Streptacidiphilus albus JL83: one gene and its partner. The protein of the gene in region 2 interacts with the protein of the main gene of each other region in a pairwise test. Links are inferred from orthologs where the notes say so. Each region holds a gene or a part of one and is shown on either strand. Other genes may lie near its edges.

Region 1 (10,624 bases), 1.0 Mb from region 2 along the record:
GGACGAGGCCGACGGCCGAGCCGGCGATCACCCAGTGGTTGTTCAGGCTGTGGTCGGCCAAGGCGTCGGTGATCCGGGTCCGCCAGTGGTGGGCGGTGTGCCCGGTGTGGATGTAGACCTCTTCGTAGAGCAGCGCACCGCCGGCACCGGTCAGCACGAGAGCGGTCAGCGCGGCGGCGTTGCGCCGGGTCGACCAGGGACGGCGGGGCCGGAGCGGGCCGGGACCGACCTCGGCGGCCTCCGTCGGCAGAGCGGGCAAGGGAGCGGGCCCGGGAGCGGGGGCGGTGGTCACCGGAGCTCGGCCTCCGTCGCCGGGGGCACCAGGCGTTCGACCACCAGCGACACCCGGGGCTGTTCCACTCCGGCGAGGTGTTCGAGCCGGTGGACGACGCGCCGATGGACCTCTCCGGTGAGGTCGGCGATGTCCACCGGGTAGGGCAGGTCGAGTCCGAGCCGGACACTGACGCCGTGGCGTCCGTGGCCGGCCTTGGCGCGCGGCGGGGTGAGCCGTTCGGGTTCCGCCGTGTACGCGTTCAGGGCCTCGGCAGCGGCCTGGCCCGCGATGCGGGACAGCACCCGGTCGGCGATCCGGGTGCTGCCGCGTTCTTCGGGGGCGTGCAGGGGGACGGTGTCGGGGGCCGGGCCGAACGTCATCCGCGCTTCCGGTCCCGGGTCCTGAGCAGGTCCCCGAATTCCAGATCGCCCTCCAGCAGGAGGCCGACGACGAAGCCGACCGCGCCGAGCGCGGCGACCAGCAGAAAGGCGGCGAAGCCGCCGAAGTAGCCCGCGAATCCGAGGGCCATGCCGACGGCGATGCCGATGACGGGCAGCAGGCTCACTGAACCCTGCTCTCGGTGGGCTCGTCCTCGTCCTGCTCGTCCGGGAGGTGGACGTCGTTGACGGCGATGTTGACCTCGACCACCTGGAGGCCGGTGGCGCGCTCGACCGCCTCGATGACGTGGGAGCGCACGGCCGAGGCGAGCCTCCGGATCGGAACGCCGTATTCGACGATCAGGTCGATGTCGAGCGCCGCCTGCTTCTCGCCGACCTCGGCCTTCACGCCCCTGCTGACGTTGGGCTTGCCGCCCGGGACCCGCTCGCGCACCGCGCCGAAGCCCCGGGAGCCGCTGCCGAGGGCGTGGATGCCGTCGATCTCGCGCGCGGCCATGCCGGCGATCTTCTCGACCACGCCGACTGCGATGGTGGTTCGCCCCCGCTCACCGTGCGGCGAGACATTGACGGTGTCCCCGGAGTCGGTCTTGGGCGGGGCCGGCTTGGCGATCTCGGTCATCAGGACTCCCTCGTCGGGCGTACCGGAACCGGTGCGACGAATCTGCACCAATCCGGACATGTCACCGCAACCCTAGGAGCACCCTGCAGGGGCTCACACGATGGACATGCCGAACGGGTGAAGATTCGTCACCACGGCCGACCGAGCCGTGCTCGTCGTGCCGGCCGACCGCCCGCCGACTACTCGCCGATTCCGGCCAGGTCCCGCAGTCGGCGCAGCTGGGCGGCGCGCTCGGCGGCGCGCTGCTCGTCGTAGTCGCGGGTGGTCGCGCCCTGGAGCAGCGCCTTGGTCTCCACCAGGGCGTCGCGGGGCGCGGCCAGCAGCGCGGCGCCGAGGTCGGCGGCGGCGGCGTCCAGCTCGGCCGGCGGGACCGCGAGGTTGGCCAGGCCGATCCGGACCGCCTCGTCGGCCTGCACCCAGCGTCCGGTGCCGCAGATCTCCAGGGCGCGGGCCGGGCCGACCAGGTCGACCAGCGGCTTGGTGCCGGCCAGGTCGGGGACCAGGCCGAGCACGGTCTCGCGCATCGCGAACTGGGCGTCGGTGGCGCAGACCCGCAGGTCGCAGGCGAGCGCGAGCTGGAAGCCGGCGCCGACGGCGTGGCCCTGGACGGCGGCGACGGTGACCAGGTCGGGGCGGCGCCACCAGGTGAAGGCCTCCTGGTAGCCGCTGATGACCGCGTCGCCGTCGGCGCCCCGGGCGAGGTCGGCGAGGGGGCGCTCCCCGGGGATGCCCTCGGGGGTGAACGCGGCCCGGTCGAGACCGGCCGAGAAGGAGACGCCCTCGGCGCGGAGCAGTACCAGCCGGACGCTGCCGGGCAGCGAGCGGCCGATGGCAGCGAGGGCCCGCCAGAGCGCGGGCGACTGGGAGTTGCGCCGCTCGGGACGGCAGAGGGTCACCGTGGCGACGGTCGGCGCTTCGCTGTCGAGTTCGAGCCGCACCCCTGCCTGCTCCCATTCGGCGGGGGCGGCGCCAGGGCCGGACTGCGTGGTGTGGAGCGGGCTGGACACAGGGGCCTCCGGCAGCTGGGGAACGAAGCTACTGAAGAGTAATACCTGCGCCGGGCCCGTGACACGACGATCGGCGGTCGGGTGGGAGGCCGTAGGACCGGTCACTCCCCCAAACCGCCGAAGCGCCAGGGCCAATCTGTTGGGACCTGACGTGAGGTCAGGACCCGGCTGCCGTGGCAGCCTTGGACTTACCGCGCGTGGCGCCGCCGCGACCGCGAAGGGAAACTCCGGACTCGCTGAGCATGCGGTGGACGAAGCCGTAGGAACGGCCCGTCTCCTCCGCGAGCGCCCGGATGCTCGCACCGGAGTCGTACTTCTTCTTGAGCTCGGTCGCGAGCTTGTCCCGTGCGGCACCAGTCACCCGGCTGCCCTTTTTCAGAGTCTCGGCCACCCGTGCCTCCTCGTAGCAAGTGCTCTGTCGGAATCCCATGATCACCCATGGGGCGCTCCCTGGCCACCCATTCTGCAAGGTCAATACTCGGAAATTACCGGGGAAGGGGCGTTCCCGCGCGTGCGATCAGCGCTCGGCAGCGGGTTGCGCGCCCCCCGTGAGATGCCTGCTGCTGAAGTGAAAATGCTGATCAGCAAGGGTGAATGGCTAATACACAGGATTGTCCGGAGGACAGGAAAACTCCTGCGGGCGTCGATCTGGCAGTCCATCGACCGATATGAACTCTTCTGGTCCAGATGCATGATCTCCCGGCCAGTCGAGGACCGGGAGACCACTGCGGCGGGGTGTTCGGGTCAGGCCAGCGAGACCAGGTCCGCGTAGCCCTCGCTCCACAGGTCCTCGACGCCGTCCGGCAGCAGGATGATCCGCTCCGGCTCCAGCGCGTGGACCGCGCCCTCGTCGTGGGTGACCAGCACCACCGCGCCGGTGAAGGAGCGCAGCGCGCCGAGGATCTCCTCGCGGCTGGCCGGGTCCAGGTTGTTGGTGGGCTCGTCGAGCAGCAGCACATTGGCGCTGGAGACGACCAGGGTGGCCAGGGCCAGACGGGTCTTCTCGCCGCCGGAGAGCACCCCGGCCGGCTTGTCCACGTCGTCGCCGGTGAACAGGAAGGAGCCGAGGATCTTGCGGACCGCGACCAGGTCCATGTCCGGCGCGGCCGAACGCATGTTCTCCAGGATCGTCCGGTCGTTGTCCAGGGTCTCGTGCTCCTGGGCGTAGTAGCCGATCTTCAGGCCGTGGCCGGGCTGGATCTCGCCGGTGTCCGGCTTCTCCACGCCCGCGAGCATCCGCAGCAGCGTGGTCTTGCCGGCGCCGTTCAGGCCCAGGACGACGACCTTGGAGCCCTTGTCGATGGCCAGGTCGACGTCGGTGAAGATCTCCAGCGAGCCGTAGGACTTCGACAGGCCGGAGGCCATCAGCGGCGTCTTGCCGCAGGGCGCCGGGTCCGGGAAGCGCAGCTTGGCGACGCGGTCGGTCTGGCGAACCGCCTCCAGCCCGGAGAGCAGCTTCTCGGCGCGCCGGGCCATGTTCTGCGCGGCCACGGTCTTGGTCGCCTTCGCACGCATCTTGTCGGCCTGCGAGTTCAGCTGCGAAGCCTTCTTCTCGGCATTGGAGCGCTCACGCTTTCGGCGCTTCTCGTCGGCTTCACGCTGCTGCTGGTAAAGCTTCCACCCCATGTTGTAGACATCGATGCAGGTCCGGTTGGCATCCAGGTAGAACACCTTGTTCACAACGGTCTCGACCAGCTCGATGTCGTGGGAGATCACGATGAATCCGCCGCGATAGGTCTTGAGATAGTCGCGCAACCAGATGATCGAGTCGGCGTCCAGGTGGTTGGTCGGCTCGTCGAGCAGCAGGGTGTCGGAGTCGGAGAAGAGAATGCGCGCCAGTTCCACCCGGCGGCGCTGACCGCCGGACAGGGTGTGCAGCGGCTGCGCGAGGATCCGGTCCGGCAGGCCCAGGCTGGCGGCGATGGTCGCGGCCTCGGCCTCGGCCGCGTAGCCGCCCTTGGTGAGGAACTCGGTCTCCAGCCGGGAGTACTTCTTCATCGCGTCGTCGCGGGTCTGGCCCTTGCCGTTGGCCATCCGGTCCTCGGCCTGGCGCATCTTGCGCAGCACCGAGTCCAGCTCGCGGGCGGACAGGATCCGGTCGCTGGCCAGGACGTCGAGGTCACCGGTGCGCGGGTCCTGCGGGAGGTAGCCGACCTGGCCGCTGCGGGTGACCGTGCCGGCGGCGGGGACGCCCTCGCCCGCCAGCACCTTGGTCAGGGTGGTCTTGCCCGCGCCGTTCCGCCCGACCAGGCCGATGCGGTCCCCGGGGGCGACCCGGAAGGTCGCGGACTCGATCAGGATTCGGGCGCCGGCGCGCAGTTCGAGGGCGTTGGCGGCGATCATGGTGAAGTCACTCCCGGTCGGGCACTGGCGCGGGCCGTCGACACCGGGCCCAGCTCAAGATGCCCAGTCTACCGGGGGCAGGCCGGTTAGACGGTCGAGCAGCAGCGGGCGGAGCAGCGGGGGCTCGGCCACGCCCACCGTCCCGGGCCCCCCGGGCACCGGATCGGCGAACCGGCCGGTCGCCCGCTGCCAGCGCCGGCCCTCGCCGTCGAAGGCCTCAACGGTGCTGTGGACAGCGCAGGGACGGGCCGCCACCACCAGACCGCCGGTCACCAGCACCCGGCCGGGGGCGTAGCCGCAGCCCGGCGGCGGCAGGCTGTCGGTGCGGATGGCCCCATCGGATGTGGTGTACGTCACCACCAGCTCCGGGGTGAGCACCAGCAGCGCCGCGCCGTCCTCCAGCGGCACCAGCCTGACCCCGCCCCCGACTCCGGGGACGAAGCGGTGCCAGCGGACGGCGGGCTGGTCCGGGCGCATCGCGGTGAGCATCCCGTCGTCCCAGACCGCGACGGTGGTGCCGGCCGCGGCGACCAGCCGCAGCGGGAACCGGCCGGGACGGCGGTAGGACCAGGCCAACCGGCCGCTGCGGCGGTCGTAGGCCAGCACCGAGTGGTCGCCGCCGCGCCGCAGGGCGTCCGCGGAGACCGAGTGCGCCGAGCGGGAGACCAGGTCGTCGCCGAAGGGGGTGGGGCGGTGCTCCCGGGCGGCGGCCCCACCGACCGCGACGGCCAGGAGCAGGACCAGGCCGAGGGGGCCGAGGCGGGCGGGACGCATGGTCCGACGGTAGGCGTTGCCGAGGGGTCTGCCCCGCTTTGCCGGGAAAGCCGCCGACGGCGCGGCGCGGCGCGACCCGCCGAGGGGCGGCTCGGGCCCGGCCCGGCTCAGCCGTGGCTCAGGCCCGGGGCTGGCAGATGATCAGCGCGGTACCGACCAGGCAGATGCCCGCCCCGGTCAGGTCCCAGACGGTCGGCCGGAACCCGTCCAGCGCCATCCCCCAGGCGAGCGAACCGGCCACGAAGACGCCCCCGTAGGCGGCGAGCACCCGGCCGAAGGAGGCGTCCGGCTGGAGCGCGGCGACGAAGCCGTACGCCCCCAGCGCCAGCACGCCCGCGACGGCGTACTGCCAGCCGCGGTGCTCCTTGACGCTCTGCCACACCAGCCAGCATCCGCCGATCTCGGCCAGACCGGCCAGCAGGAACAACAAAGTGGATCTTAGGACGGTCACCTCGTCAGCTTAGAGCCCACCCGATCGAGTTCATCGAGGTGAGGGCCGGTCAGGTGTGTCCCCCGGGCTTGAGCGCCACCGACGCCTACCGTGGAGTACGGGTCACCGACAAATCGGGGCGGCACGGACGATGGAGGGCTGATGCGGCGTTGGCGGGTGGTGCTGACCGGGCTGACCGCGCTGTGCTCCGGCCTCGCCCTGGCCGGGCTGACCGGCATGGTGCCGCCGCAGGAGGCCGCCGGCCAGGACGGCAGCGTGGACGACACCGCGATGCCGCTGCACGACGTGCCCTTCGGCCTGTTCCTCGGCTCGGACGAGTCGGACAGTGCGGAGCAGCAGGTGTCGCAGTGGCTGAACGGCGCTCAGGTCCAGGTCGGCCACACCTATCTGCCCGGGAACAACTGGGACGACATCGACGGCGACCCGACCCGCCTCGGCGGCTGGGCCGCCTGGCGGACGGCGACTCCGGACCGGTTGATCGTCATCGGGGTGCCGATGCTCCCGGACAACGAGGGCAATGTGGACGACGACGACGTCCGGTCGCAGCTGCGGCAGGGCGCGGCCGGTGACTTCGACAGCCACTTCACCACCCTGTCCCGGCGGCTGGTGGCCCTGGGCCTGTCGGACGCGGTGCTCACCGTGGGCTGGGAGATGAACGGCACCACCTACACCAGCCGCTGCGGTCCCGACCCGGACAGCTGGAAGGCGTACTGGCGACGCATCGTCACCGCGATGCGCGCGGTCCCCGGCCAGCACCTGCGCTTCGAGTTCGCGCCGACCCGGGGCGCGGACGCCCACCCCTGGCCGGACTGCTACCCGGGTGACGACGTCACCGACGTGATCGGCATGGACAGCTACGACATGGCGGCCGACGACCCGGACCGGACCGCCGACTTCGACTCCTACGTCCACGAGCCCTACGGGCTGCTGGCGCAGGTGCGGTTCGCCAAGCAGCACGACAAGCCGGTGTCCTACCCGGAGTGGGGCATGTACAACCGGGGCGACGACCCCGGGTACGTCCAGCGGATGCTGGAGTGGATGGGCACCCACGACACCCTCTACCAGACCGTCACCGACTACTGCCCGCACGGCGTCTGGGGCTGCACCGACAACCCGCGTGCCAGCCGGGTGTTCCGCCGGGTGCTGGGCGGCCAGCCCGCGATCACGCCCGCGCCGACGCCGACGCCCACCCCGAGCCCGACCCCGAGCCCGACCCCGACGCGGACGCCCACCCCGACGCCCGTCCCGACCGCGACGCCCGCGCCGTCCCGGACCGCGACGCCGACCCCGGTCGGCAGCACCGGCCGCCAGCCGAGCCGGACCCCGATCGGCAGCACCGCGCCGAGCCCCCGGCCGCGCCGCCGGCCGGGGCCGGCGCCCCAGGGCCCGCGCCCTCGGACGCGGAGCGCCGGGGCCGGTGAGGGCCGCGCGCCTCAGGCGCGGAGCGTGCGCAGCCGGGCGCGGACGGAGACCAGCCAGGGCGCGCTGGTCCGCAGTCGGCGGAGCACCGACCGGCGCAGCCGGGCCGCGCCCGCGTACAGGGCGACGGCCGGGCCGCCGCCGAGCAGCAGCCGCTGGTTGCGGGCCTGCTCGGGCCGCCAGCGCTGCTTGTAGGGCTCGTCCCCGCGCAGCAGGCTGAGCTCGCCGCGACCGGTCCCGGCCGCGTGCGCCAGGCTCTCGCGGAAGAGCATCCCGGCGATGTCGAGCTGCTCCCGGACGTCCGGGTGCACCCCGTAGAAGTAGATCGCCGCCAGGTCCGGGCCCTGCAGGGTCAGGTCGCTGGCGATCAGCCGGCCGTCCAGCCGGTACTCGCGGACACCGGCCCGGTCGGCCAGCGACATCCGTCCGGCCGCCCGGCTCAGGTGCTGGGCGAAGCGTTCGCGCAGGTGCTCGGGGGTGGCCCCGCGCCCGCGCCACTGCAGCTCGTGCAGCACCATCAGCTCGCCGATCGCCCCGGGGACCTCGGCCGAGGGCACCAGCCGGGTCTCGACCCCGGCGGCGGCGAGCTTCCGCAGTTTGACCCGGGTGCGCTGGGCGGTCCGTCCCGGCAGCCGGGTGAGCAGTTCCTCCACCGGAACGCCGGGCAGGTGCTGGCAGACCGAGTCGGGCAGGGTCCGCGCCGCGCCGCGCCAGTGGTCGGCGAGCCGGACGGCGGCGGCGTCCTGGCGCAGTTCGCGCAGGTCGAGCACGGACCAGGGGCGGGCCAGGCCCAGTTCCCGGTCCAGCGCCCGGGCCAGGAAGGCGGCGGCCTCGTCCGCGTGCCGGTCGTCGACCAGCACGTCGAGGAAGTCGGTCAGCCCGGCCCCGACCGGCACCAGCACCGGCAGCAGCCGGTGCCGGAGCATCAGCGGCGCGACGGCGACCAACCGGCCGTCCCGACGCACCGTCACCAGCCGCAGCCGACCGGGCCGGCCGTACGACTGCCACCAGGAGGAGAGCCAGGCGTGGCTCTGGAAGGGAGTGGCCGGGGCACAGCGGTCGAGCAGGTCGTCCCACTCCCCCGCGAGTCCGTCGAAGGCGGCGGGGTCACGGAGGACCTCGGCCTCCCAGCACGGAGCGGTCCGCAGCGGAGCGGCAGGGCTCGGCGCGGACGTCATCGGCCGGCCTTGGCCTCGTCCCGCCCGGCCAACGGACGCGGCTGCGGCAGGTCGGCGCCGACGGCCGGCCCGGCAGCCGGCTCGGCGGCGGGCTCGGTGGCCTCGGCGGCGGGCTCGGTGGCGGGCGTGGGCCCGGGCGCGGGCCGGGCGCCCTGCAGGGACGTCCCGCCGCCGAGGTCACGGCGGCGGACCAGCAGGCCGAGCCCGCCGATCAGTACGCCCGCCGCGCCGCCCACGGCGACGTCCAGGGACCGGGTCGGGGTGCTGGGGGCGTCCGGGGTCGCGGCGGCGGCGAAGGAGAGCAGCTTCACGCCGGTCTGCCTGGTGGTCGCATTGCCGAAGTCGACCAGGGAGCGGGCGACCGCATTGGCCTCGCGGGCGGACAGTCGGGCCCCGGGGGCGGTGCCGCTGATCTGGATCATGGGGGCGTCCGGCGAGGTCAGCGCCTCGATCCGGGCCGCCAGGGCGGTCACCGGGACCCCGGTGTCGGCCGAGGCGGACTGGAGCACCTCCGGCTGGGCGATGATCCGGCCGTAGGCCTGGGCGAAGTTGACCGCCGCCGTACTGTCGGCCCCGCCCTGCGGGACCACCATCACATAGGCGTTGGCCTGGTAGGCGGCCGGGGCCACCAGTGCGTAACCGGCGCCGCCGAGGGTTCCCAGCGGGACCGCCGCCAGCAGCGGCCACCAGCGGCGGAGCAGCCGGCTCCGCCGACCGGCGGCGTCGTGACCGGCGGCGGTCGTGGGGCGGTCAGCGTCGAGCATGGTTCTCCTCCGGAGCGGACAGGGGTGGGACCGGCCGTCGGCCGGTCTGCCGGTAGAGCTCGGCGACCCCGAGGGCCAGCCGGGCGGTGTCGTAGTGCCGGACCGCCTCCGGCTGGGCCAGGACCCGGGCGGCGGACCGGCCGGTCCGCAGCGCCTCCAACTCGGCCGCGTAGTAGCCGGGCTGGGCGATGGTCAGCCGGGCGCCGGGGGCGGCCCCGGCAGGCAGTTCGGCCAGCGCCGGGCCCGAGGACCAGCGCACCGGCAGCCCGGCGGCCAGCGCTTCCAGCAGCGAGAGGCCGAAGGTCTCCCCGGTGGAGGGCGCGGCCAGCACGTCCATCGCGGTGAGCAGTTCCGGGACGTCGGCCCGTTCGCCGGTGAGGACGACCCGGTCGGCCAGCCCGGCCGCGCGGGCCTGCCACTCCAGTTCGGCCCGGGCGCTGCCGTCGCCGACCAGCAGCAGCCAGGCCGGGCCCATCTGCCCGAGCGCGTCGATCAGCACGTCGAACCGCTTTCCGGGCACCAGCCGACCGACCCCGCCGACCACGAAGGCGTCCTGCGGCAGGCCCAGTTCGGCCCGGACCGCCTGCCGGGTCGCGGCGCGGACCGGCGCGGGCTGCTGGTAGCGCCGCACCTCGACGCCGTTCGGGATCACCCGTACCCGGTGCGCCGGGACGCCCCAGTCGACGAGCCGGTCGGCCACCGCCTGCGAGACCGCGACCGTGCAGCGCCCCAGCCGCTCGGTCGCCAGGTACAGCGCCCGGATGCCCGGGGTGATCGGACGGCCCTCGATCACGTCGTCGAGCAGCGAGTGCTCGGTGGCGACCACCGCCCGCACCCCGGCCAGCCTGGCGGCGATCCGGCCGTAGACACAGGCCCGGTAGAGGTGGCAGTGGACCAGGTCGTAGCGGCCCCGGCGGATCAGTCGCACCAGGGCCGGCAGTGCGGCCAGGTCGCGGTTGCCGCGCATCCCCAGCTCCGCCACCCGCACCCCGTCGGCGCGCAGCCCGGCCGCGACCGCGCCCGGATTGGTCAGCGCTACCACGTCGCAGTCGTACTCCGGCGGCAGGTGCCGGAGCAGCAGCCGGAGCTGCTGCTCCGCGCCGCCGGCGTCCAGGCCGGTGATGATGTGGAGGACCTTCACGCGGTGCCCCGCCGGTGGCTGCGGCGCAGTCCGCGCGCCAGGTGCCGGACCCGCTTGGCGCGGAGCCGCCAGCCGCCGTCGCGCTCGCCGACGTAGCAGCGGGGCAGGGCCCAGCGGCCGGTGAGGGCGCTGTGCTCGATGGCCGCGCCGTGGGTGTAGCCGCTCTCCCGCACCGCCTCCGCCGCCTGGGCGTCCAGCGCGCCGTAGGGGTAGCAGAAGCCGGTGACCGGGCGGCCGATCAGCGACTCCAGCACCT
Region 2 (12,082 bases):
AGAAGTCGAGCGGGGCGGCGTCGGACGGGGCGGAGCCGAGGGCGCGGGGCGCGTCGGCGGGGGCGTCGTCCTCGGCGGAGGGGCGGCACAGCAGAGCGACCGCTCCGGAGATGGTGGTGATCTTCAGCCTACCGGTGCCCTTGCCGAGGGTTCCGGTGATCTGCTTGGACCCCCAGCTGCCGCCGACGCGCAGCTGGTCGAAGGCGTTGGAGACGTGGCCGCTGGTGGTGTTGGCCTGGACCTGCGCGTCCGTGGGGGCCGGGATCCGGACCGCGACCTCGCCGGAGACATTGGTGAGGTTGACGTCGGTGGCGTTGTCGTGGGCGAGGTCGACGGTCATCGCCCCGCTCACCGAGTTGGCCTTGAGCTTGCGGCTGGTGCCCTCGAACACGGTGAACTCGCCGGAGACGGTGGTGGCCCTGAGGTCGCCGGAGACCGACTGGGCCTGGATGCTGCCGGTGACGGTGTTGGCCTCGACCGTACCGGCGAGCCGGACCAGGGTGATCCCGCCGCTGGCGCTGTGGACGGTCACCGGGGCGGTGACGCCGGAGATGACCGCGTCGGAGGAGACCGAGCCGAGTTCGATCCTGGTCCCGGCCGGCACGGCCAGCGAGACCACCGCGCGGCGCTTGGTGCGCCACTTGTCGATGGCCTTGGAGAGGGACTGCCAGTGGAAGTCCTTCCAGGTCAGATCCTCGTAGGTGACGGTGAGCTCGTCGCCGGCGAGGGTGACCAGCAGCGGTGGCCCGTCGATCTCGGTCACCTCCAGCCGGGCCGGGCCCTCGGTGGCGACGACGTTGACCGCGCCGGCGATGGTGCGCACCCGCAGCCGGGTCACCGGCTGTTCGAAGCTGACGGTCTGCGGTACGTCGATGGTCCAGGTCTCGGACATGCCGGTCTCCCCGATGGTCGGTGGCTGGTGAACGCGCAATGTATCGCGTCGTTCTGGTATTCACGATATATCGCGTCGCCGGGAAGTCAAGCGCCCTGCGCGAATCCGGGGGACGGGCAGGGGTGGACAGGCGTGCGCCGGGCTGGCAGCGTGCATCCGTCGACCGAGGCACGGCGGGGCCCGGACGTACGACAGGGGGAGCACGGTGGATGCGGTCTCGGTGGTGTCCGCAGCGGTCGCACTCGGCGGCGCGGGCGCGGCGGCGCTGTTCGGCTACTGGCAGCAGCGGCGGCTCGGCTCCTGGGAGGCGCGGAACTACATGGTGCGCTACGGGGCCTCGCTCGCCTGGGCCGCGTTCGACCTGCAGAGCCGGCTCTTCAACATCCTCCACGGCGAGGCCGTGGACCGGACGCCCGGCGCCGGCGCCGGCTACCTGCGGTCCTTCCTGGTGCAGGGCACCCCGGAGCAGGCCGGCTTCGCCCGCCGCAGCACGGTCTTCGTGCTGGCCGAGTACCTGGGCTGGGCCGAGGTGCTGCGCCGCGACATCCAGTTCCTCAACCTCGGCCGCAGCCGCACCAATCGGGCGATCATGGCCCAGCTCTCCCGGATCGGCTCCGACCTCGGCCGGATCTCCGAGGCCGGCAACGAGCTGCGCCTCTTCCGGGCCCACCAGCGCGCCGTCGGCGAACTGATGGTCCATCCGGACAGCGCCCCGGGCCAGCGCCGCTGCCTCGGCTACGCCGAGTTCTGCCGGAGGCTGGACGAGGACGAGAGCTTCCGCGCCTGGTTCGCCCAACCGCTGGCCGACGTCGACAGCCTCGCCGCCGACGCCTCCGCGGCCGCGCCGCGCCTCCAGCAACTCCAGAACGACCTGGTCGCCCTGATCGACCTGCTGGATCCGGACGCCGTCCAGTTCCCGCAGTTCCGCGCGGCCTTCGACCCGGAGCACCACCGGGTCGGCCCGGGCTGAGCCGGGCTACTCCTCGTCGTCCTCGTCGTCCAGTCGCGCCAGCCAGGTGGCCAGCCGCTCGACCGGCACTTCGAACTCCGGGTTCAGGTCCACGAACTCCTGCAGCCGGTCGGCCAGCCAGTCGAAGCTGACCTCCTCCTCGCCGCGCCGGCTCTGCAGCTCCTCGATGCCACGGTCGGTGAAGTACATACGCGCTCTCCGCTGAAGGGGTGCTGAAGGGGGTGATGACACTGCTCCGTCCGGAAGCGTACGACAGCGGACGCCCCGCCAAGCCGACAGGCCCGGCCCCCTCCTGGCGGAGGCGGGGCCGGGCCTGTCGGACTGCTCGCTGAGGAGGCGTCAGATCGAGAAGACGTCCTCGACCAGCTGGGCCTGCTCCACGGCGTGGCGCTTGGCCGAGCCGACCGCCGGGGCGGAGGAGGAGGGGCGGGCGACCCGGCGGAGCCGGGAGCCGTTGGCGTTGCGGCCGACGACCACGTCCAGGTGGTCCACCAGGTTCAGGGCGATGAACGGCCAGGCGCCCTGGTTGGCGGGCTCCTCCTGGGCCCAGACGTACTGGACGTCGTTGCCGTAGCGCTGCAGCTCCTCCTGGAGCTCGGCGATCGGCAGCGGGTACAGCCGCTCGACGCGGACGATCGCGGTGTCGGTGATGCCGCGCTCGGTCCGGGCCGCCTCCAGGTCGTAGTAGAACTTGCCGGAGGTGATGACGACCTTGCGGACGGCGGCCGGGTCGACCGTGGTGTCGCCGATCACCGGGCGGAAGCCGCCGGTGGTGAACTCCTCGACCTTGGACGCGTTGGCCTTCAGCCGCAGCATCGACTTCGGGGTGAAGACGATCAGCGGCTTGTGGTGCGGGTTGTGGACCTGCCACCGCAGCAGGTGGAAGTAGTTCGACGGCAGGGTCGGCATGGCCACGGTCATGTTCTTGTCCGCGCACATCTGCAGGTAGCGCTCGATGCGGGCGGACGAGTGGTCCGGTCCCTGGCCCTCGTAGCCGTGCGGCAGCAGCAGGGTGACGCCGGACGTCTGGCCCCACTTCATCTCGGCCGAGGTGATGAACTCGTCCACGATGGTGGAGGCGCCGTTGGTGAAGTCACCGAACTGGGCCTCCCACGCCACCAGGGCGTTCGGGCGGGCCAGCGAGTAGCCGTACTCGAAGCCCATCGCCGCGTACTCGCTGAGCAGCGAGTCGTAGACGGTGTAGCGGGCCTGGTCCTCGGTCAGGTAGAGCAGCGGGGTGTAGTCCTCGCCGGTCTCCCGGTCGACCAGCACCGCGTGCCGGGTGCCGAAGGTGCCGCGGCGGCTGTCCTGGCCGGCCAGCCGGACCGGGTGGCCCTCCATCAGCAGCGAGCCGATGGCCAGGGTCTCGCCCATGGCCCAGTCGATGGTGCCGTCCTCGACCATCGCCGCGCGGCGCTGGAGCTGCGGCAGCAGCCGCGGGTGGACGGTGAACCAGTCGGGCAGCGCGACCTGGGACTCGGCGATCCGCTTGACGACCTCCTGCGAGATCGCGGTGCTCAGCGCGACCGGGAACTCGGCCTGCGGACGCTCGCTGGTGGCCGGGGCCGGGCTGGTGTCGGCCTCGCGGACCTCCGCGAAGACCTTCTCCAGCTGGTCCTGGTAGTCCTTGAGCGCCTGCTCGGCCTCTTCCAGGGTGATGTCGCCGCGACCGATCAGGCCCTCGGTGTAGAGCTTGCGCACCGAGCGCTTCTTGTCGATCAGGTCGTACATCAGCGGCTGGGTGAACGAGGGGTTGTCGGCCTCGTTGTGACCGCGGCGGCGGTAGCAGATGAGGTCGATCACGACGTCCTTGTTGAACGCCTGGCGGAACTCGAAGGCCAGCCGGCCGACGCGGACCACGGCCTCCGGGTCGTCGCCGTTCACGTGGAAGATCGGGGCCTCGATCATCCGCGCCACGTCGGTGCAGTAGGTGGACGAGCGGGAGGCGGCCGGGGCGGCGGTGAAGCCGACCTGGTTGTTGATCACCAGGTGCACGGTGCCGCCGGTGCGGTAGCCGCGCAGCTGCGACATGTTCAGGGTCTCCGCGACGACGCCCTGGCCGGCGAAGGCCGCGTCACCGTGGATCTGGACCGCGAGCACGTCGAAGGCCTCGCCGGCCTTGTCGATGATGTCCTGCTTGGCGCGGACGATGCCCTCGACGACCGGGTCCACGGCCTCCAGGTGCGAGGGGTTGGCGGCCAGCGAGACCTTGATGGTCCGGCCGTTCAGCCCGGTGAAGGTGCCCTCGGAGCCCAGGTGGTACTTGACGTCGCCGGAGCCGTGCATGGACTTCGGGTCCAGGTTGCCCTGGAACTCACGGAAGATCTGCGCGTAGGACTTGCCGACGATGTTCGCCAGCACGTTCAGCCGGCCGCGGTGGGCCATGCCGATCACGGACTCGTCCAGCCGGGCCTCGGCCGCCGAGTCCAGCACCGCGTCCAGCAGCGGGATGACGGACTCGCCGCCCTCCAGCGAGAAGCGCTTCTGGCCGACGTACTTGGTCTGCAGGAACGTCTCGAACGCCTCGGCGGCGTTGAGGCGGCGCAGGATGCGCAGCTGCTCCTCGCGCTCGGGCTTGTCGTTGCCGCGCTCGACCCGGGCCTGGATCCAGCGGCGCTGCTTCGGGTCCTGGATGTGCATGTACTCGATGCCGATGGTGCGGCAGTAGGAGTCGCGCAGCACGCCGAGGATGTCGCGGAGCTTCATCATCGCCTTGCCGGCGAAGCCGCCGACCGCGAACTCGCGCTCCAGGTCCCACAGCGTCAGGTCGTGCGCCTGGACGTCGAGGTCCGGGTGCTTGCGCTGCTTGTACTCCAGCGGGTCGGTGTCGGCCATGAGGTGGCCGCGCACCCGGTAGGAGTGGATCAGCTCCATGACCCGGGCGGTCTTGTTGACCTCGTTGTCGTGGCTGTTGTCGACATCCGTGGCCCAGCGGACGGGCTCGTAGGGGATGCGCAGCGACTCGAAGATCTGGTCGTAGAAGTCGCCCTGGCCCAGCAGCAGCTGGTGCATGGTCCGGAGGAACTCGCCGGACTGCGCGCCCTGGATCACCCGGTGGTCGTAGGTCGAGGTCAGCGTCATGACCTTGGACACGCCCAGGCGGGACAGGGTCTCCTGGGAGGAGCCCTGGAACTCGGCCGGGTACTCCATCGAGCCGACACCGAGGATGGTGCCCTGACCGTTCATCAGCCGGGGCACGGAGTGGACGGTGCCGATGCCGCCCGGGTTGGTCAGCGAGCAGGTGACGCCGGTGTAGTCGTCCATCGTCAGCTTGCCCTGGCGGGACCGGCGGACGATGTCCTCGTAGGCCTGCCAGAAGCCGAAGAAGTCGAGGGTCTCGGCCTTCTTGATGGCGGCGACGACCAGGGTGCGCTCGCCCTTGGCGTTGGTGGTGTCGATCGCCAGGCCGAGGTTGATGTGCTCGGGCTTGACCAGGAAGTGCTTGCCGTCCTGCTCCTGGTAGCTGTGGTTCATGGTCGGCATCGCCTTGATCGCCTGCACCATCGCGTAGCCGATGATGTGGGTGAAGGAGACCTTGCCACCACGGGCGCGCTTCAGGTGGTTGTTGATCACGATGCGGTTGTCGATCAGCAGCTTCGCCGGGAGGGCGCGCACGCTGGTCGCGGTCGGCATGGTGAGCGAGGCGTCCATGTTCGCCACGATCTTGGCGGAGACGCCCTTGAGGGCGACCAGCTCGGGACCGGACGGGGCGGCAGGGGACGTCACGTTCTTGCTGTCCTTAAGGGCATCGGCCTGCTCGGCCGGGGTGGAGGGCGAGCGGCGGACGGGTGCGGGCGGAGCCGAGGGCTTCGCGGGCACCGGTGCGACCGGGGACGCGGGGACGGTCTCGTGGGGCGGCGCGACCGGTGCGGCCGGGGCCGGGACTGCGGCCGGCGCCGAGGGCGCCTGCGGCGCTACCGGCGCCCGGAGGGCTGCGGCGGGGGCCGCTGCCGGCGCCGAGGGGGCCGCAGGGGCCCCGGGGGCTGCCGTCACCTCGGCTCCGGCAGCGGCACCCGCTTGGTAGTCGGCGAAGAAGTCCCACCAGGACCGGTCGACGGACTGCGGGTCCTGGAGGTACTGCTGGTAGATCTCGTCGACGAGCCACTCGTTGGCGCCGAACCCGGCAGTCGGGTCGGCGCCGGGGCCGGAGCCTGTGGCAGTCGAGCTGGTCGAGGTATGGGGGGACTGTGGCGACACGGCGGCAACCGCCCTCTTCCGCTTCCTTATGAATGGTGGACAGCGGAAGCCAAGGCTACGCCCCCGATGCCTGTCTGCGCAGGTCCCGCCCCCCGGCAGTCGCCCAGATCACAGTCCGGGCGTCGAGATTGGCGTGAAAGCGACGTTAGGAGTCGGTCGTGAAGGGGGATAACGAGTGGCTGTTCGCCCAAGAATATCCGGCATATGTGGGCAATGGCCCCAGTTTCTGCCGCCCGGCCGCCGACCGGCGCGGGATTGTCGCAAATCTGTCTCAGAGTGGCCTGGAACGTCCCTGACCGTCGTCCGGATCGGAGCCACCGGCACCGGGGAGGGTGATCCGGATCAGGCAGCCCTGGTCCGCGTCGGCCACGGCGATGGTGCCGCCGTGCAGGTCGACCGCCCAGCGGGCGATGGCCAGGCCGAGACCGGTGCCGCCGTCGCTGCCAGGGCCCTGGGAGGTCGGGCCGCTGCCCCGGCTGAAGCGCTCGAACACCCGGTGCCGGTCCTCCGGCCGGATTCCCGGGCCCTGGTCCGCCACCTCCAGCAGCAGGCCGCCGGAGGCCCCGCCGGGCGTCCCCGGGCCCGCCGCCAGGGCGCGGGCGCGGACCGTCACCGTGCCGTTCACCGGGCTGTGCCGGCAGGAGTTGTCGACCAGGTTGGCGACCACCTGGTGCAGCCGCTCGGCGTCGGCCTCCGCGGTCAGGCCGGGGGCGACGTCCAGCTCCAGCGAGACGTCGCGGCGGCGCCGGCTGGCGCCGCCGGAGGTGGAGCCGTCCACGGTCAGCCCGCGCAGCACCCCGGCCAGGAACGGCTCGACCTCGAACGGGCGCGGATCGAGCGAGGCCACCCCGTCCGCGATCTTGGACAGGTCCAGCAGGTGGGCGACCAGCCGGCCCAGCCGCTCGGTCTGCTCCAGGGCGGCGGCCATGGTCGCCGGTTCCGGCCTGACCACGCCGTCCACCACGTTCTCCAGCACCGCCCGCAGCGCGGCGATCGGGGTGCGCAGCTCGTGCGAGACGTTGGCGACCAGCTCCCGGCGCTGCCGGTCGGCGGCCTCCAGGTCGGCGGCCATGGTGTTGAAGGCGGTGGCCAGCTCGCCGACCTCGTCCCGGGAGGTGGCCCGGACCTGGCGGCTGTAGTCCCCGGCCGCCATCGCCCGGGCGGCCGCGGTCATCTCCCGCAGCGGGGCGGTCATGCCGTGCGCCAGCAGCTGGGTGATCAGCATCGAGGCGACCACCGAGAAGATCATGACGATCCGGATCTGGGTGTCCGAGTTCAGCGCCAGCACCACCATCAGCGTGGAGATGCAGACCGAGCTGATCACCAGGACCGCCAGCTTGGCCTTGATCGAGCGCAGCGGGTCCAGCGGACGCAGGTCCGCCCAGACCCGGTCGGCCAGCCGGGAGAACGGGCCCGGGGCGCGCTCCGCGGCGGTCCCGCGCCGCACCAACCGCTCGGTGGAGGTCACGGCGTCGGGGACTCCAGGGCGTAGCCGACGCCGTGGACGGTGCGGATCCAGTTCGCCCCGATCTTGCGGCGCAGCGCCTTCACATGGCTGTCCACGGTCCGGGTGCCGGAGGCGTCGGTCCAGTCCCAGACCTCGGCCAGCAGCTGCTCCCGGGTCAGCACCGCGCGCGGCTGCTGCGCCAGGCAGGCCAGCAGGTCGAACTCGGTGGGGGTGAGGTGGACGTCGCCGCCGGCCACCCGGACCCGGCGCTGGACGTGGTCGATCTCCAGCTCGCCGAGGCGCAGCGTGCCGCCGACCGGGGTGCGGGCGGCCAGCGCGGCCCGCTCGACCCGGCGCAGCAGCACGTTCACCCGGGCCGCCAGCTCGCGCATGGAGAAGGGCTTGGTCATGTAGTCGTCCGCGCCGACGCCGAGGCCGACCAGCATGTCGGTCTCGTCGTCCCGGGCCGTCAGCATCAGCACCGGCACCGGTCGGTGGGCCTGGATCCGGCGGCAGACCTCCAGGCCGTCGAAGCCGGGCAGCATCACGTCGAGTATCACCAGGTCGGGCTGCCAGGTCTGGAAGCAGTCGACGGCGGTCGGCCCGTCGTGGGCGATGGCGACCCGGAAGCCCTCGGCGCCCAGCCGGGCGGCGATGGATTCGGCAATCGTCGGTTCGTCCTCGACGACCAGGACCCGTCGCTGGCCCCCGGGTCCGCCGGTCTCCTGCTGCTGCAGCTCTGTCACGGTCATGCCACCGCCCCCCTGAGTTCGCTGGACCGGGCCGACTCGGTGCCGGCCCGTTCCGTTGTGCCGCTGTATCGCTGTGCCCTGCCGCGCTGCTGCCCTGTCGTGCCCGTCGCCCCCGGTCGGACCGTCCAGTCGCAGCGTACGTACTGGAGCCGGGCACGGGGGGCCAGTCGTCGATAAACCGGCCCTTCGGGGGGTACCGCGCACGGACTTTACCGGGAGCTCACGCCTCCCGGGAGGCGAGGTACACCACATCCGGCTCCCCGCGTTCCGTTTCCACCGCCACATCCAGGCGTGTCACCTGCGGGAATCGTGCTCGGAGACGCTCCTCGAAAACCGGTGCGGCGGAGGCGCTCCAGACCGCCAGCACGCCGCCCGGCGCGAGCACCCGCTCCAGCACGGTGAGCCCGGCGAAGCCGTAGAGGCCGCCGTTGGCGTCGGTGACGGTCCAGTCCGGTCCGTTGTCGATGTCCAGGCAGAGCGCGTGGTAGCGCTCGCAGGTGGTGCGCAGGTGGTGCAGCAGGTCGTCCTGGACCAGCCGGACCCGGGGGTCGGCGTGGCCGGCGCCGGCGAAGGGGGCGAGCGGGGCCGGGGCGACGGTGTGCCAGTCGATCACCGCCTGCTCGCGCTCCAGCACCGTGATCCGGGCCGGGCGCGGGTCGGCGGCGGCCTCGGCCAGCGAGAAGCCGACGCCCAGGCCGCCGATCAGCAGGTGGCCGGCGGTGCCTGCGGGCAGCGCGTCCAGCGCGGCGCTGACCAGCAGCCGCTCGGAGCGGCCGTCGGAGGTGTCCATCAGGAAGCAGCCGTTGGCGATGATCTCGTACCGCTCGCCCCGGCGGCGCAGGGCCACCTCGCCGTAGGGCCCCTCACGGCGGTCGAGGAGCTCCGGCTGGGCGGCGGGGTCGTACGGGAAAGGCATGGATGCGGCCTCCGTGGTGTTGGTGCGCACGGGGCCCGGGGTCGGACCCCGGACGGAGCAGGGTGCGCGGGTCGGTTTTTTCGCGCAGCCATTGTCCTCGGCCGAGCCCGCGACGTGCGAACGGGTTGCGCCGCGGGCCCGGGTGTGCTCGGTGGCCGGCGGCCGATCGCTGACAGCGAACAGGGCCGGGGAACAACATGGGGGTCAATCTCCTTTAGTCCAGGTAACTCAACTTCTGTGACTCGGGAGAGATCATGGCTTCGACGTCCACCTCACTGACACTGCCGGTGCTGCCGCTCGACGACGACGCGGTCCTGCCCGGCATGGTCGTTCCGCTCGACCTCTCCGATCCGGAGGTCCGCGCCGCCGTCGAGGCAGCGCAGGCGGCGGTCCGGGACAGCGGGGCGCGCACGCCCGGCATCCGCACCGTGGCGAGCGCCCGCAAGGCCCGGCTGCTGCTGGTGCCCAGGATCGACGGCAACTACGGCGCGATCGGCACCCTCGCCACCATCGAGCAGGTCGGCCGGCTGGCCGACGGCGAGGCCGCCGCGCTGGTCCGCGGGGTCCGCCGGGTGCGGATCGGCGCCGGTACCACCGGCCCCGGCGCCGCGCTCTGGGTGGAGGCCGCCCCGGTCGAGTCGCCCGCCGTCCCCGAACCGCTGCCCGGCGCCGTCGCCGAGCTGGTCCGCGACTACAAGGCGCTGACCACCAGCTGGCTCCAGAAGCGCGGGGCCTGGCAGATCGTCGACCGGGTCGCGCAGATCGAGGACGTCTCGGACCTCGCCGACAACATCGGCTACGCGCCCTTCCTCAGCGGCGCGGAGAAGGTCGCCGTGCTGGAGGAGACCGACCCGGTCGCCCGGCTGAAGCAGTCCTTCCAGCTGCTGCGCGACCACCTGGCCGAGGAGGACGTCGCCGAGACCATCCGCAAGGACGTCCAGGAGGGCATGGAGAAGCAGCAGAAGGAGTTCCTGCTGCGCCGCCAGCTCGACGCGGTCAAGAAGGAGCTGGCCGACCTGGAGGGCGACTCCGCCTCCGAGGAGGAGGACTACCGGGCCCGGGTCGAGTCCGCCGACCTGCCCGAGAAGGTCCGTGAGGCTGCCCTCAAGGAGGTCGACAAGCTGGAGCGCTCCTCGGACGCCTCACCCGAGGGCAGCTGGATCCGCACCTGGCTGGACACCGTGCTGGAACTGCCCTGGAACGAGCGCAGCGAGGACGCCTACGACATCGCCGGCGCGCGGGCCGTGCTCGACGCCGACCACTTCGGCCTGGACGACGTCAAGGACCGGATCGTCGAGTACCTGGCCGTCCGCAAGCGCCGCGCGGACCGGGGCCTCGGCCTGGTCGGCGGCCAGACGGATGGTGCGGCGGTGCGAAGCACCACGAACAAGGGTGGTGGTGGGCGACGGGCGGGCGGTGCGGTGCGAAGCACCACGAACAAGGGTGGTGGTGGGCGACGGGCGGGCGGTGCGGTGCGAAGCACCACGAACAAGGGTGGTGGTGGGCGACGGGCGGGCGGCGCGGTGCTGGCGCTGGTCGGTCCGCCCGGGGTCGGCAAGACCTCGCTCGGCGAGTCCGTCGCCCGCGCCATGGGCCGCTCCTTCGTCCGGGTCGCCCTCGGCGGCGTCCGGGACGAGGCGGAGATCCGGGGCCACCGCCGCACCTACGTCGGCGCCCTGCCCGGCCGGATCGTCCGCGCCATCAAGGAGGCCGGCTCGATGAACCCGGTCGTGCTGCTGGACGAGATCGACAAGGTCGGCTCGGACTACCGGGGCGACCCGGCCGCCGCGCTGCTGGAGGTCCTCGACCCGGCCCAGAACCACACCTTCCGCGACCACTACCTGGAGGTCGAGCTCGACCTCTCGGACGTGGTCTTCCTGGCCACCGCCAATGTGCTGGAGTCCATCCCGGAAGCGCTGCTGGACCGGATGGAGCTGGTCCGGCTCGACGGCTACACCGAGGACGAGAAGGTCGTCATCGCCCGCGACCACCTGCTGCCCCGGCAGCTGGACCGGGCCGGACTCGGCGCGGACGAGGTGCTGGTGGACGAGTCCGCGCTGCGCAGCCTGGCGGGCGAGTACACCCGCGAGGCCGGCGTCCGCAGCCTGGAGCGGGCCGTCGCCCGGATCCTGCGCAAGGTCGCCGCGGAGCATGAGCTCGGCCTGCAGGCGCTGCCCCGCACCGTCGGCGCCGACGACCTGCGCGGGCTGATCGGCCGCCCCCGGCACACCCCGGAGGCGGCGCAGCAGCCGGAGGAGCGCCGGACCTCGGTGCCCGGCGTGGCGACCGGCCTGGCGGTCACCGGGGCCGGCGGCGACGTCCTCTTCGTCGAGGCCTCGCTGGCCGACCCGGAGACCGGCTCCACCGGCCTGGCGCTCACCGGCCAGCTGGGCGACGTGATGAAGGAGTCCGCGCAGATCGCGCTCTCCTTCCTGCGCTCGCACGGCGCGGAGCTGGAGCTGCCGGTCACCTCGCTCCGGGACCGGGGCGTCCACCTGCACGTCCCCGCCGGGGCGGTGCCCAAGGACGGCCCCAGCGCCGGGGTGACCATGACCACGGCCCTGGCCTCGCTGCTCTCCGGCCGCAAGGTCCGGACCAACCTGGCGATGACCGGCGAGGTCTCGCTGACCGGCCGGGTGCTGCCGATCGGCGGGGTCAAGCAGAAGCTGCTGGCCGCCGACCGGGCCGGGATCGACACCGTGCTGATCCCCGCCCGCAACGCCGCCGACCTGGACGACGTCCCGGCCGAGGTGCTGGCCCGGCTGACCGTCCACCCGGTCTCCGACGTCCGCCAGGTGCTGGAGCTGGCGCTGGAGCCGGCCGGCACGCTGACCGACGCCTCCGGCCGGCTCGGCGGACAGCAGGTCGCCGCCGCGTAGCGGGGGTGTGACCCTGCCGACAGCCGGTC

The links.
Region 1: the proteins of BS75_RS25560 (region 2) and BS75_RS30025 interact in binary tests that used the Escherichia coli proteins (3 or more experiments, as listed by UniProt). The link is inferred for Streptacidiphilus albus JL83 from one-to-one orthologs.

Annotation. Positions count from the first base shown.
Region 1 is NZ_JQML01000001.1:6,826,992-6,837,615, reverse strand. Bases 2,343-5,313 are described here. They hold BS75_RS30025 (ABC-F family ATP-binding cassette domain-containing protein), read right to left. Parts: upstream 4,642-5,313; coding sequence 3,043-4,641; downstream 2,343-3,042. Other genes in these bases: BS75_RS44930 (outer membrane protein assembly factor BamB family protein), read right to left, coding at 4,696-5,313; BS75_RS30030 (helix-turn-helix domain-containing protein), read right to left, coding at 2,456-2,689. Also shown: BS75_RS30055 (DUF6286 domain-containing protein), read right to left, coding at 1-292; BS75_RS30050 (Asp23/Gls24 family envelope stress response protein), read right to left, coding at 289-654; BS75_RS30045 (hypothetical protein), read right to left, coding at 651-839; BS75_RS30040 (Asp23/Gls24 family envelope stress response protein), read right to left, coding at 836-1,291; BS75_RS30035 (enoyl-CoA hydratase/isomerase family protein), read right to left, coding at 1,471-2,229; more of BS75_RS44930, read right to left, coding at 5,314-5,415; BS75_RS30015 (YnfA family protein), read right to left, coding at 5,534-5,866; BS75_RS52305 (GNAT family N-acetyltransferase), read right to left, coding at 7,300-8,463; BS75_RS29995 (Wzz/FepE/Etk N-terminal domain-containing protein), read right to left, coding at 8,460-9,227; BS75_RS29990 (glycosyltransferase), read right to left, coding at 9,214-10,368; BS75_RS29985 (polysaccharide deacetylase family protein), read right to left, coding at 10,365-10,624. UniProt on the Escherichia coli protein: Genetic data indicate it may be involved in ribosome assembly or function.
Region 2 is NZ_JQML01000001.1:5,826,849-5,838,930, forward strand. What follows is about bases 2,002-6,430. They hold BS75_RS25560 (multifunctional oxoglutarate decarboxylase/oxoglutarate dehydrogenase thiamine pyrophosphate-binding subunit/dihydrolipoyllysine-residue succinyltransferase subunit), read right to left. Parts: upstream 6,060-6,430; coding sequence 2,202-6,059; downstream 2,002-2,201. Other genes in these bases: BS75_RS25555 (DUF6104 family protein), read right to left, coding at 2,002-2,051; BS75_RS25565 (sensor histidine kinase), read right to left, coding at 6,331-6,430. Also shown: BS75_RS25545 (DUF4097 family beta strand repeat-containing protein), read right to left, coding at 1-892; BS75_RS25550 (hypothetical protein), read left to right, coding at 1,116-1,862; more of BS75_RS25555, read right to left, coding at 1,869-2,001; more of BS75_RS25565, read right to left, coding at 6,431-7,527; BS75_RS25570 (response regulator transcription factor), read right to left, coding at 7,524-8,258; BS75_RS25575 (spermidine synthase family protein), read right to left, coding at 8,479-9,174; BS75_RS46935 (endopeptidase La), read left to right, coding at 9,429-12,053. UniProt on the Escherichia coli protein: E1 component of the 2-oxoglutarate dehydrogenase (OGDH) complex which catalyzes the decarboxylation of 2-oxoglutarate, the first step in the conversion of 2-oxoglutarate to succinyl-CoA and CO(2).